3 regions of the Rhizobium sp. RCC_161_2 genome follow, and region 3 is predicted to be linked to each of the others. Evidence: predicted binding sites of a transcription regulator. Region 3 holds the regulator's gene; each other region holds the start of a gene.
The links. The regulator LexA, encoded in region 3, represses DNA repair genes until DNA is damaged. The targets are predictions, from matches to a motif close to TGTTCNNNNTGTGTTCNG.

Region 1 (4,218 bases), 610 kb from region 3:
TTTGATCAGGTCGGGGAAGTTGCCGAAGACCAACCAGCCGAAGATCGTCGCCGAGACGATCTCGAAATATTGCAGCGGCGCCAGCGTCGAGGCCGGTGCGGCGCGATATGCATAGATGGTGAGGACGCCGGCGACAGCGGCAGACACGCCGACGCCCAGCAGATGGAGCATGGCGGTGCCGTCCGGTACGACGGGATCGATGATTGACGAACCCGTGCCCTGGCCGATCGCCAGCGAGATGAGGCAGATGACCGTACCCCAGATGCCGGTCTGGAACTGCATCGGCCATGCATCCTCGCTATGTGAGACGACGCGCGTGATCATTACGTAGACGGCGATGCAAAGCGCGGTAACGACCGGCAACAGTGCGACAAAACCGACCTCCGCGAAGCTCGGCTGAATGATCAGCATTGCGCCGAAGAAACCGACAGCGCAGGCTGTATAGCGCCGCCAGCCGATGGTCTCCTTCAGGAAGATGCTGCTGAGGATGGTCAGTATTATCGGCTCGACGAAGAAAATGGCGATAGCGTCGGCCACTTCCATGACTTGCAGCGTCGTGACGAACGAGACCATTGACAGGGTCAGCACCGCTGCACGAATGGCATGCACGCCGCTTCGGCGCAGCGACCACAGTCCCCATTGTCCTCGTAACGCCATCATCGGCAAGGCGAACAGCGACTGGAAAATGAAGCGCGCGGCGGTGACTTCCGCTGGCGGAATGGTGGTGGCGGCAAGCTTTGCGAAAATGTCGATAATCGGGGATAGGATCACCGACAGGAACATCATCATCAGGCCAAACGTCAGCTCCGATTGGCGAAAACGGGGCAGGGAACTGCCGGTGGCATTCATTTGAAAAATCCTTAGGGGTCAGGCCTTTGTCGTCACTTGCCGACACCAGTCGGCAAAATCGGAAATGGCCGTGGCCGCGCCGATCTCGTTCAGCGTCTCATGACGCATATCCTGATAGATGGTCAGGCTAATATGCGAGAAGCCGGCCTTTTTCAAATGGTTTGACAGCCAGGACATGGCCTTTCCGTTATCCGTTGCCGGGTCTCGGCCGCCGCCCACCAGATGGATCGGCATGTTGCACCGGAGTTGGTCGAGGTAGGTCTTTTGCGGCGCGCGGAAGGTCAGTTCGAAGAGATCCAGCCACAGGGATACCGAGGCATCGAAGCCGCAGAGCGGATCGGCGATATATTTATCTACCTCCTCGGGGATGCGCGATAGCCAGTCGAATTCGGAGCGTCGGTCGGCGATCGATTTACCCCAGACGCCGAAGGTCAGCTTCGGCAATAGCCCGCTCGGCACGTCCGATCCTTTGAGCATGCGTTCCGTCTTCAGGATGACCTGCGCCACGCGCCCGGCGAGACCGGGGTCGAAATTCGAGTTCCAGACCGTAACGGCATCGAACTTGTCGGGATGCGTCACCGCGACGTTCAGGCTGATCAGTCCACCCATGGAATGACCGAACAGGATGATCGGCAGGTCGGGATGGGCGGCCGCGGCAAGCTCGCGCATCGCCAGGACGTCGGCAATGACCGCGTCAACGCCATCTTGCCGGGCAAAGCGGCCGAGCGGCGCGTCTGCGGCCGTCGTTTCGCCATGGCCGCGATGATCATGGGCGTAGACATGAAAGCCGCGCGCCGCCATGGCCTCGGCGAAGCCTTCGTAGCGTCGGGAATGTTCGGCAAGACCGTGGCTTATGAGAAGGACGCCATGCGCTTCATCCCGCGCCGGCAGGTGGTGATAAGCCAGTGTCGCACCCGTCGGGCTGTCCAGATATCTCGTTTCGGCAAACATGCGTATTTCCTCCGAGAGAGACGAAAGGTCATCACCTCCGGGATTGCAATGGAGTGTCGGCGAAGCACACAGAAATAAATCTCCGCGACGCCTATGAATCAGGGTTGCGCCGGGTCGATCAAACTGCTTATTTGTTCTCATATTGTTCTTTTTTGGAGGCGTAGAATGAGGCATTGGGTTCGCGGGTGTGTCGTCGCGGTTCTGTCGGCGGTGATGGCAACAAGTGCGATGGCGCAGGAGAACAGCCGGGGCCGGACCCGGTTTATTTTAGCGGCAAGCTGGGAGCCGGCATTCTGCCAGACGAACCAGAAGAAGGCGGAATGCCAGAACCAGTCATCCGCTAATCATGATGCAAAGAATTTCTCGCTGCATGGCCTCTGGCCGATGCGGCAGGAATATTGCGACGTTTCCGACGATCTGAAGCAGGCCGATCGCAGCAGCGACTGGAAGGATCTGCCAGCTGTCGAACTGTCCGCAGACACCAAGGCTGCTCTGGATAAGGTCATGCCGGGCACGCAATCTGGTCTGGAACGGCATGAATGGATCAAGCACGGTACCTGCACCAAACTCAGCGCCGATGATTATTTCGGTGGAGCCGCCGGTTTGATCGATGAACTCAATGCGTCCGCCGTGCGCGATCTCTTTGTGCAGAATATCGGTAAGACGCTCGACGCCGATACGATCAAAGCCGCTTTCGACAAGAGTTTTGGCGAAGGTGCCAGCGACCGGGTGAAGATGAGCTGCCGTCGTGTCGGCAAGGTGCGGGTGATCTCGGAACTGACGATAGGCCTCTCCGAAGACGCCATCCAACCTTCGCAAGGGAGTGAGCCGAGGCTCGCGGACCTGATCCAGGGTGCCGGCCGCACGTCGTTCGGCTGCGATCAAGGCGTGGTGGATGCAGCCGGTTTTTAAGGCCTAGTGCCCCCTCTGGCGCGGATAAATAGCTCTCGGACAAGGTTTCGCCGTTGCCCGAGAGCGGGGTTTCGCCTACATAGCGGCACAATTCACAATGTTATCCGCCCGTGGAGTAACCCAAGCTATGGCACGTCAGTTCATTTATCATATGGCCGGTCTGAATAAGGCCTATGGCGCCAAGAAAATTCTCGAGAATATCCATCTCTCCTTCTACCCTGACGCCAAGATCGGTATTCTCGGCCCGAACGGCGCCGGTAAATCGACCGTGCTGCGCATCATGGCCGGCCTCGACAAGGAATATACCGGCGAAGCCTGGCTGGCCGACGGCGCCACCATCGGCTACCTGCCGCAGGAGCCGCAGCTTGATCCGGCGAAGACCGCGCTTGAAAACGTCATGGAAGGCGTCGCGGCGAAGACGGACGTTCTCAATCGCTACAACGAACTGATGATGAACTACTCCGACGAGACGGCGGAAGAGGGCGCAAAGCTTCAGGACATCATCGATGCGCAGAATCTCTGGGACCTAGAAAGCCAGGTCGAGATGGCAATGGACGCGCTCCGCTGCCCTCCGGGCGATGCCGACGTCACCAATCTCTCCGGCGGTGAACGCCGTCGTCTGGCACTGTGCAAGCTGCTGCTGTCGCAGCCGGACGTGCTACTGCTCGACGAACCGACCAACCATCTCGACGCCGAAACCATCGCCTGGCTGGAAAAGCATCTGCGTGCCTATCCGGGCGCCGTGCTGATGATCACCCACGATCGCTACTTCCTGGATAACGTCACCGGCTGGATCCTTGAACTCGACCGCGGCCGCGGCATCCCCTACGAAGGCAACTACTCCTCCTACCTGCTGGCGAAGGCCAAGCGCATGCAGCAGGAAGGTCGCGAAGAGGCCGGCCGCCAGAAGGCGATCGCCCGCGAACAGGAATGGATCGCTTCCAGCCCGAAGGCGCGTCAGTCGAAGTCCAAGGCCCGTATCCGCGCCTATGACGAGCTGGTCGATGCTGCCGAGAACCAGCGTCCCGGCGATGCGCAGATCATCATTCCGGTTGGCGAGCGTCTCGGCCAGGTGGTCATCGAAATGGAAGGCATCAATAAGGGTTATGGCGACCGGATGCTGATCGAAGGTCTGTCGCTGAAGTTGCCGCCGGGCGGCATCGTCGGCGTCATCGGTCCTAACGGCGCCGGCAAGACGACGCTTTTCCGCATGATTACCGGCCAGGAAAAGCCGGATAGCGGTTCTATCCGCATCGGCGACAGCGTTCATCTCGGCTATGTCGACCAGAGCCGTGACGCGCTCGATGGCAGCAAGACCGTCTGGGAGGAAATCTCCGGCGGTGCCGAAGTCATCAAGCTCGGCAAGTATGAAATGAACTCGAGAGCTTATTGCGCGACGTTCAACTTCAAGGGCGGTGATCAGCAGCAGAAGGTCGGCAACCTCTCCGGTGGTCAGCGCAACCGCGTACATCTTGCCAAGATGCTGAAGGCTGGCGGCAACGTGCT
Region 2 (4,218 bases), 270 kb from region 3:
CAGCAGGCGCTTGGCGTCGAGGCCGAATTCCTTGGTGATCAGGTTCCAGGCGAGCTCGATGGCCCGCTCCTTGAAATAATCGCCAAAGGAGAAATTGCCGAGCATTTCGAAGAAGGTGTGGTGACGGGCGGTATAGCCGACATTATCGAGGTCGTTATGCTTGCCGCCGGCGCGCACGCATTTCTGCGCGGTCGACGCCGTCGTATAGGGACGCTGCTCCAGGCCGGTGAAGACATTCTTGAACTGCACCATGCCGGCATTGGTGAACATCAATGTCGGATCGTTGCGCGGCACGAGCGGGCTCGACGGCACGATCTCGTGACCGTTCTTCTTAAAATAGTCGAGGAAGGTCGACCGGATTTCATTCACACCGCTCATGTTTGGCCCTTCAGTATGCCTTCGGCAAGTCCTATCAAAGTCAGTGGCTTTTATCGTTCGCTCCCGGCCCTGTCCAGCCGCACAAACAAAACCGGCCGCACATCCCTTGGACAATACGGCCGGTTTTGAATTTTAGTCCTATATCAAAGCCTGGAACGGCTCTGGAAACCGCTATTCGGCGGCAGCCTCACCGTCATCGGCATCAGGCCCGCCATTCTGCAGGAAGCGGTCGGCGATCAGGCCGGCATTCTGGCGCAGCGACAGTTCGATCTCGCGGGCGAGATCCGGATTGTCCCGTAGGAAGAGCTTCGCGTTTTCGCGGCCCTGGCCGAGGCGCTGGCTGTTATAGGAGAACCAGGCGCCGGACTTTTCGACGATGCCGGCCTTGACGCCGAGATCAACCAGTTCGCCGGTCTTGGAAACGCCTTCGCCATACATGATGTCGAATTCCACCTGCTTGAAGGGCGGTGCCATCTTGTTCTTGACGACCTTGACGCGGGTCTGGTTGCCAACCACCTCTTCGCGCTCCTTGACGGCGCCGATGCGGCGGATATCGAGGCGAACCGAGGCGTAGAACTTCAGCGCATTACCGCCGGTCGTCGTTTCCGGCGAACCGAACATGACGCCGATCTTCATGCGAATCTGGTTGATGAAGATCACCATGGTGTTCGACTTCGAGATCGAAGCAGTAAGCTTGCGCAGCGCCTGGCTCATCAAACGGGCTTGCAGGCCCGGCAGGCTGTCGCCCATCTCGCCTTCGATTTCGGCGCGTGGCGTCAGCGCGGCAACGGAGTCGACGACGAGAACGTCGATGGCGCCGGAGCGCACCAGCGTGTCGGTGATTTCAAGCGCCTGTTCGCCGGTGTCGGGCTGCGAAATCAAAAGGTTCTGCAGGTCGACGCCAAGCTTGCGGGCATAGACCGGATCGAGCGCGTGTTCGGCGTCAACGAAGGCGCAAATGCCGCCCTTCTTCTGTGCTTCAGCAATCGTCTGCAGTGCCAGTGTCGTTTTACCGGAGCTTTCCGGCCCGTAGATCTCGACAATACGCCCCTTCGGCAAGCCGCCAATGCCGAGCGCGATATCGAGGCTCAGGGAGCCAGTGGAAACTGTTTCGATTTCGACCACGTTCTCGTTGGAGCCGAGTTTCATGATCGAGCCCTTGCCGAACGACCGCTCAATTTGAGAGAGTGCCGCTTCAAGTGCCTTGCTTTTATCCACCGATTTGTCCTCTACAAGCCGCAAAGAATTCTGAGACATTCGATCCACCTTTAGGTTATTGAAGCCGCTCAAGCAATGTCGCCGCTAATGAGAATTTTGTACTCTATTTGTTCTCATTTCACAAGGCCACAACAAACGATTGAAAGAAAAAGGTAAAATGAATTCCGTTCTACATTTGTTTTCTTCTTTCATCCCAAGCACTTACGTACCCTCGCCGGCCAATTCCGGCATGTTATCAACCGCTTCGATTCGCCTTTTTGGCCGCTAAGGAGATCGATATGGCGAAGAAGATTCTCGTTTTGGGCGGCGCTCACATCGACCGGCGCGGCCGCATTTTCGGCGATACGGCACCCGGCGCCAGCAACCCGGGCGCCTGGTTCGAGGAACCGGGCGGCGGCGGCTTCAACGCGGCGCGCAATCTGGCCCGCCTCGGCTTCGATGTACGGCTGATCTCGCCACGCGGCGGCGATCCCTCAGGCGAGATGGTGGCGGAAGCCGCAAACCACGCCGGCATCGACGACAAGCCCTTCGTCTTCCTTGACCGCAAGACGCCGAGCTACACCGCAATCCTCGAGCGTGACGGCAATCTAGTGATCGCGCTCGCCGACATGGAGCTCTACAAGCTGTTCGTGCCGCGCCGGCTGGCGATCCGCGCCATTCGCGATGCTTTCGAGACCACCGACCTGATCCTCTGCGACGCCAACCTGCCGGCTGACACGCTGAGCTCGATTGCCGCGCGGGCAGCCACTCACGGAAAGCCGCTGGCCGCGATCGCGATCTCGCCGGCCAAGGTTGTCCGCCTGAAGCCCTGCCTTGCCGGCATCGACCATCTTTTCCTCAACGAGGCGGAGGCCGCGGCACTGACGGAAAGCCGTCCCGACGATCCGCGTGATTGGGTTGCCGGACTGCGCGCACTCGGCCTCAAAAGCGGTGTGATTACCCGTGGCAAGCGCGAATTGATCGCCTTCTCCGGCGACACCACTGTCAGCCTTCAGCCGCCTGTCGTTGATAATGTCGCCGATGTCACCGGCGCGGGAGATTCGCTGGCTGCCGGGATTCTCTCCGCTCTGCTTGCCGGCCACGATCTCGCCGAGGCCGTCCGGCACGGCACGGCGGTGGCCGCGATTACCGTGCAATCCCCTTTCGCCACGGCGGAAAATTTGTCGCCCGCGCTTCTGAAGGCGATGTTGGCTCTTGTTCCACAAGCCGTAATTCTGTCATGAAGCGCATTGATCTCGCATTTCCTGTTTCAGCCGATTGGACTAGACCATGACCAAGCCCATCTCCCCCCTGCTGCCGATCTCCTATTCGAAGGAGGTTGCCGCCGCCAAGCTGCGTGGCGCGCCGCTGGTAGCACTGGAATCGACCATCATCACCCATGGCATGCCCTATCCCGGCAATATCGAAATGGCGCAGAGCGTCGAGGCAATCATCCGCCAGGAAGGCGCCGTGCCGGCAACCATCGCCGTCATTCATGGCGTCCTGCATATCGGCCTGGAGCCTGAAGAGCTGGAAGCGCTCGCCAAGACCGAAGGCGCGATGAAGGTATCGCGCGCCGATCTCGCTTTCGCGATTGCAGAACGCCGCACCGGTGCGACAACCGTTGCCGCGACGATGATCGCCGCCGCCCGCGCCGGCATCAAGGTGTTCGCGACTGGCGGCATCGGCGGCGTCCATCGCGGCGCTGAGGAAAGCTTCGACATCTCCGCAGACCTCGAAGAGCTTGCCCGCACCGGCGTCATCGTCGTCTGCGCTGGCGCCAAGGCGATCCTCGACATTCCGAAGACGCTGGAAGTGCTGGAAACCCGCGGCGTCCCTGTCGTCACCTACGACAGCGCCGAATTCCCGGCTTTCTGGTCGCGTGCCTCCGGCCTGCCGAGCCCACTGACGCTGAATAGCCCGGCGGCGATCGCCAATTTCCAGGTCACCCGCGACCAACTCGGCATCGACGGCGGCATGCTGATCGCCAATCCGGTGCCGGAAGCCGCCGAGATCCCGCGCGAGGAGATGGAGATCTATATCGAACGCGCGCTCGACAGCGCCGAACGCGACGAAATCGTCGGCAAGGCGGTCACTCCCTACCTGCTCAGCACCATCTTCGACCTTACCGATGGCCGCAGCCTGAAGACCAATATCGCGCTGGTCGAAAACAATGCCCGTCTCGCCGCCGAAATCGCGGTTGCCCTGGCGGAATAACGAGAACTGCACGACGGTTGTCGGACACAGCGTCGCTCATCAGGTCAATATGAATAGACCGAGAGCGGCGCGCAGTTCGGCAACTGTCGCCTCGGTGCGCTCCCTCGCCTTCAGCGTACCCTGCCGCAGCAAATCCAGGACATAGGCCGGATCGCCGGCATAGCGGGCGCGCCTTTCACGGATGGGCGCGAGCAGCGCTTGCAGCACATCCTCGAGATGCCGCTTCACCGTCATGTCACCAAGACCGCCCCTTCGATAGCGCGCCTTCATCTCGTCGACAAAATCCCGATCCTCGGCAAACGCGTCGAGATAGGTGAAAACGACGTTGCCTTCGACCTTGCCCGGATCGGCTGCGTGCAGATGATCAGGATCGGTGTACATTCGCCGAACCGCCTCGCGAATATCGTCCGGTGAGGCAGAGAGCGG
Region 3 (4,218 bases):
GTTTCAGCGGAGCGCGCCTTCATCATGATGGCGATCATGCTGGTTGCCGTGCTTTTCGACCGGCCCTCCATCAGCCTGCGCAATGTCGCACTATCGGCGATCATCATACTTGTCCTTTCCCCATCGCAAGCGTTGGGACCGAGTTTCCAGATGTCCTACGCCGCGACGCTGGCTTTGGTGTCCGGCTATTCGCTCTGGACGCGTCGGCGGCATCGGGAGAGCGTTCTTTCGCGGTTTCGGATATTGCGTCCGCTGCTCTTCGTCTCGCGTTTCTTCGGCGGCGTATTGTCGACCTCCTTTCTCGGCGGTGCATCGACGGCGATCTTCTCGATCGAGCATTTTCATCGGCTGTCGACCTATGGCCTTGCCGCCAATCTGGCGGCCATGCCGATCGTTTCCTTCATCGTCATGCCGTTCGGCATGGCCGCGATGCTACTGATGCCCTTTGGCCTAGATGCATGGTTCTGGCAGATCACTGGCGAGGGGCTGGATATCGTCATCCTCATCGCCAAGACTGTCGCCTCCTGGGGTGGCAATATTCCTTTCGGCCGCATGCCGGTCTGGCTGTTCCCGACATTCATTGCCGGCTTCGTATTGATGGCTTTGCTGAAGACATGGTTGCGGCATGCGGGCGTGTTGCTGATGATTGGCTCGGTTGTCGTTGCGGCGCTTGTTCCTGATGCCCACAAGCCCGATCTAATGATTTCCGAGGATGGCACGCTGGTAGCCTTGCGGCGGGACGATGCTCTGACGACCAATCGCGAAAAGCCGCCTGATTTCATTTTCGAGCAGTGGCAAAGGGCACTGGCGATGACCGATCTCCGCCCGCCGACAATGCTTCCACCCGATAGCCAGCTTCCCAAGATCGGCAAGTCGGACAGGAACCGCCGCCTGACTGTCGACGAAGAGAACGCTGTCCGCAAGGCGATGGATGCCGCATTGGATAAAGCGGGGGAGGGTGGCTTTGCCTGCCAGAAACGGGCGTGGTGCGTGGCGATGCTGGACAATGGCGATATGCTCATCACCATCGAGGATGCGGCCTATCTCTCTCCCGCCTGTGACACTGCCAATATCGTCGTCACCCCTGTCCGGCTGCGGCTCGATCGCTGCCGCTCGGGTGCCATGCTGTTCACAGGGGCCACATTGCGGCGAACAGGATCTATCGAAATGGATCTCAGTGCCGGCAAGCCAATCGTCTCGACCGCGTATGATACTCTAACGCGGCCGTGGAACTTGCATCGCTCCTATGATTGGCGAACGGGCACATTCGGCGCACCGATCGCGCCCGTGTCACCTATCAGTGATAGCGGCGGATAAGGCCGACGAGCTTGCCCTGCACTTTGACGCGATCCGGTCCGAAAATACGGGTCTCGTAGGCAGGGTTAGCCGCCTCAAGTGCGATCGAGGCACCTTTGCGGCGGAAGCGCTTCAATGTCGCCTCTTCATCGTCGACCAAGGCAACGACGATATCGCCGGGATTGGCGGTCGTGCTGTTGCGGATAATGACGGTGTCGCCATCGAAGATGCCGGCATCGATCATCGAGTCGCCTTTGACCTCGAGCGCATAATGCTCGCCGGAGCCAAGCATGTCGGCGGGGACAGTGATATCGTGGGTATTGTTCTGGATGGCCGAGATTGGAACACCGGCAGCGATGCGACCCATGACCGGCACCGAAACGGCGCTGTTGTTCTCGTCATTTGCCGGCTTGGCGGGGGCCGGCGGCTGTACGGGCTGGGGCTTGCCCAGGCTGCCTTCGATGACACTCGGCGAGAAGCCGCGGCGCGGCTGCAGGCTTGGACTATAGGCTTCCGGCAGCTTGATGACCTCCAGCGCCCGAGCCCGATTCGGCAGTCGGCGGATGAAGCCGCGCTCTTCCAGAGCCGTGATCAAACGATGAATGCCCGACTTGGACGCAAGGTCCAGCGCATCCTTCATTTCATCGAAAGAAGGTGGAACGCCGGACTCCTTCATCCGTTCGTGAATGAAGAGAAGCAGTTCCTGCTGCTTGCGTGTCAACATCGTATTTGAACCCCAGAATCGTGAAGGTGTCGTGAAACAAATCCAGAACGGACACTATATGTTCCATATGTGTTCCGCAAGTCCCTAATTTTCGATGAATGTTTTGCCGGCGCATCAAATAAAGGGGAACATAACAAGTCCCGAGTAAGCAGAACGGCGGAGTATTCAGCGCTGATCAATGAAGCATATGCGGAAATCGACGATGATCGATTCTGCGGAAATGAGAGCCGATAACCACTGAAACCCGGAGCAATCCCGGCTTCCGCGCAGTTGCAACACATTCGATAATGAGCCCTCCCATTTGCGATCGGCCTGGTTTTAAACGCTGCGTTTTCATCTTGAATTGAGCGTCGGAAGAGCGCAAACCTGCGACATGCATCAAGGGGGAAGCCATGGTTTCATCGCCGCATCCGCTGGATCATCTCGTACTGCCGACGGTCAATATTGCCATGGCGCGGGAACGGCTGGGCAAGCTTGGTTTTACCGTCGCCGCCGATGCGCGCCATCCCTTCGGCACCGAGAATGCCTGCGTGTTCTTTTCCGACAAGACCTATCTGGAGCCCCTAGGCGTCGCGTCGCAAGAGCAATACGAAGCGAGCATCGAGGAAGGCAATGTTTTCGTTGCCCGTGACCAGGCCTATCGTTTTCGCGTCAGTGAGGAAGGGTTTTCGGCCATCGTTCTCGGCACGAAGGATGCCGTCGCCGATGACAAGCGGTTCCTGGCCAATGCCATGTCTGCTGGGCGGATGCTGGATTTCGAGAGGCCGATGCGTATGCCGGATGGCTCGGAAACCATCGCCGGTTTCCGTCTCGCTTTCGCGGCCGACCTGCGGTCCCCGGATTTCCTGGCCTTCTGCTGCCAGCGCATCAACCCTTTGCCGGCTGATCGTGATGCCCTGGAGCGGCATGCCAATGGTGTGACCGGCATTGCGCGCGTTGCTGTTTCGACGCCCAAGCCAACCGTGTTTCGGGGCTTCTTCGAACGGGTTGCCGACGGATCAAAGATATCGGAACATTCCTTCGGGCTGACGATCGAGACGGCGAACGCCAGGATCGAGGTCCTGACCCCGCAAGGCATGGAAGCTTTTTACGATTTTCCCTTGCCGACGGGCGATCCTGGCCTTCGGGCGCGCGCAATCCTTTTCAGGACATGCGATCTTTCCGTGACATCGTCGCATTTGGCTGCTAACGGCGTCACATACACGCGTAAGAACAATCGTATTCTGGCAAAGCCCGCCCCCGGACAGGGCGCGTTGTTCGCCTTCGAGGAGATAGCATGAGCACCAATTCCGAAGTGATCGTCGGCGAGGGCGCATCCAAGGTTCTGTTTTCCAACACCGCCAAGCTGTCGCTGATTGCCGGCCCCTGCCAGATGGAAAGCCGCGATCATGCCTTCATGGTTGCCGGCGTTCTGAAGGAGCTCTGCGGCAAGCTCGGCATCGGCCTTGTCTACAAGTCTTCCTATGACAAGGCGAACCGTACGTCGCTCTCCGGCAAGCGCGGCATCGGCCTGGAAAAGGCCATGGAAGTCTTTGCTGATCTCAAGAAGGAATATGGCTTTCCGGTCTTGTCCGACATTCACACCGAGGAGCAGTGCGCTGTCGTTGCCAAGACGGTAGACATCCTGCAGATCCCGGCCTTCCTGTCGCGCCAGACCGACCTTCTCGTTGCCGCCGCCAAGACCGGCCGCGTCGTCAACGTCAAGAAGGGCCAGTTCCTGGCGCCCTGGGACATGAAGAACGTGCTGGCCAAGCTCAACGACAGCGGTAACCCGAACATCATGCTCTGCGAGCGTGGCGCCTCCTTCGGCTACAACACGCTGGTCTCCGACATGCGCTCGCTGCCGATCATGGCGGCCATGGGCGCTCCGGTGATTTTCGACGCGACTCATTCCGTGCAGCAGCCGGGCGGGCAGGGCGGTTCGACGGGCGGCGACCGCCGGTTCGTCGAGACGCTGGCACGCGCAGCCGTCGCCGTCGGCGTTGCCGGCGTTTTCGTCGAGACGCATGAAGATCCGGACAACGCACCGTCCGATGGTCCGAACATGGTCTATTTGAAGGACATGCCGCAGCTTCTGGAAAAGCTGCTGGCCTTCGACGCCATCGCCAAGGCTTGAGACTTTAAGCGGCATTCAACAGGCTGACATGAACTTGCTATACGCGGCCTGTTGGAGCGCCAGATCGAGGTGCGGAGCGGCA

Region 1: a site for LexA is predicted at 1,933-1,950, ahead of AB6803_RS04275 (ribonuclease). Genes of this name have one in related genera too.
Region 2: a site for LexA is predicted at 1,694-1,711, ahead of recA (recombinase RecA). Genes of this name have one in related genera too.

Annotation. Positions count from the first base shown of each region.
Region 1 is NZ_JBFUPL010000002.1:22,108-26,325, forward strand. It holds gene AB6803_RS04265 (DMT family transporter) at 1-849, opposite strand, end outside; gene AB6803_RS04270 (alpha/beta fold hydrolase) at 868-1,800, opposite strand; gene AB6803_RS04275 (ribonuclease) at 1,966-2,712, shown strand; gene ettA (energy-dependent translational throttle protein EttA) at 2,840-4,218, shown strand, end outside.
Region 2 is NZ_JBFUPL010000002.1:362,427-366,644, reverse strand. It holds gene alaS (alanine--tRNA ligase) at 1-378, opposite strand, end outside; gene recA (recombinase RecA) at 550-1,635, opposite strand; gene AB6803_RS05850 (carbohydrate kinase family protein) at 1,875-2,819, shown strand; gene AB6803_RS05845 (pseudouridine-5'-phosphate glycosidase) at 2,866-3,792, shown strand; gene trpS (tryptophan--tRNA ligase) at 3,832-4,218, opposite strand, start outside.
Region 3 is NZ_JBFUPL010000002.1:634,851-639,068, reverse strand. It holds gene AB6803_RS07235 (ComEC/Rec2 family competence protein) at 1-1,317, shown strand, start outside; gene lexA (transcriptional repressor LexA) at 1,298-2,020, opposite strand; gene AB6803_RS07225 (VOC family protein) at 2,413-3,300, shown strand; gene kdsA (3-deoxy-8-phosphooctulonate synthase) at 3,297-4,136, shown strand.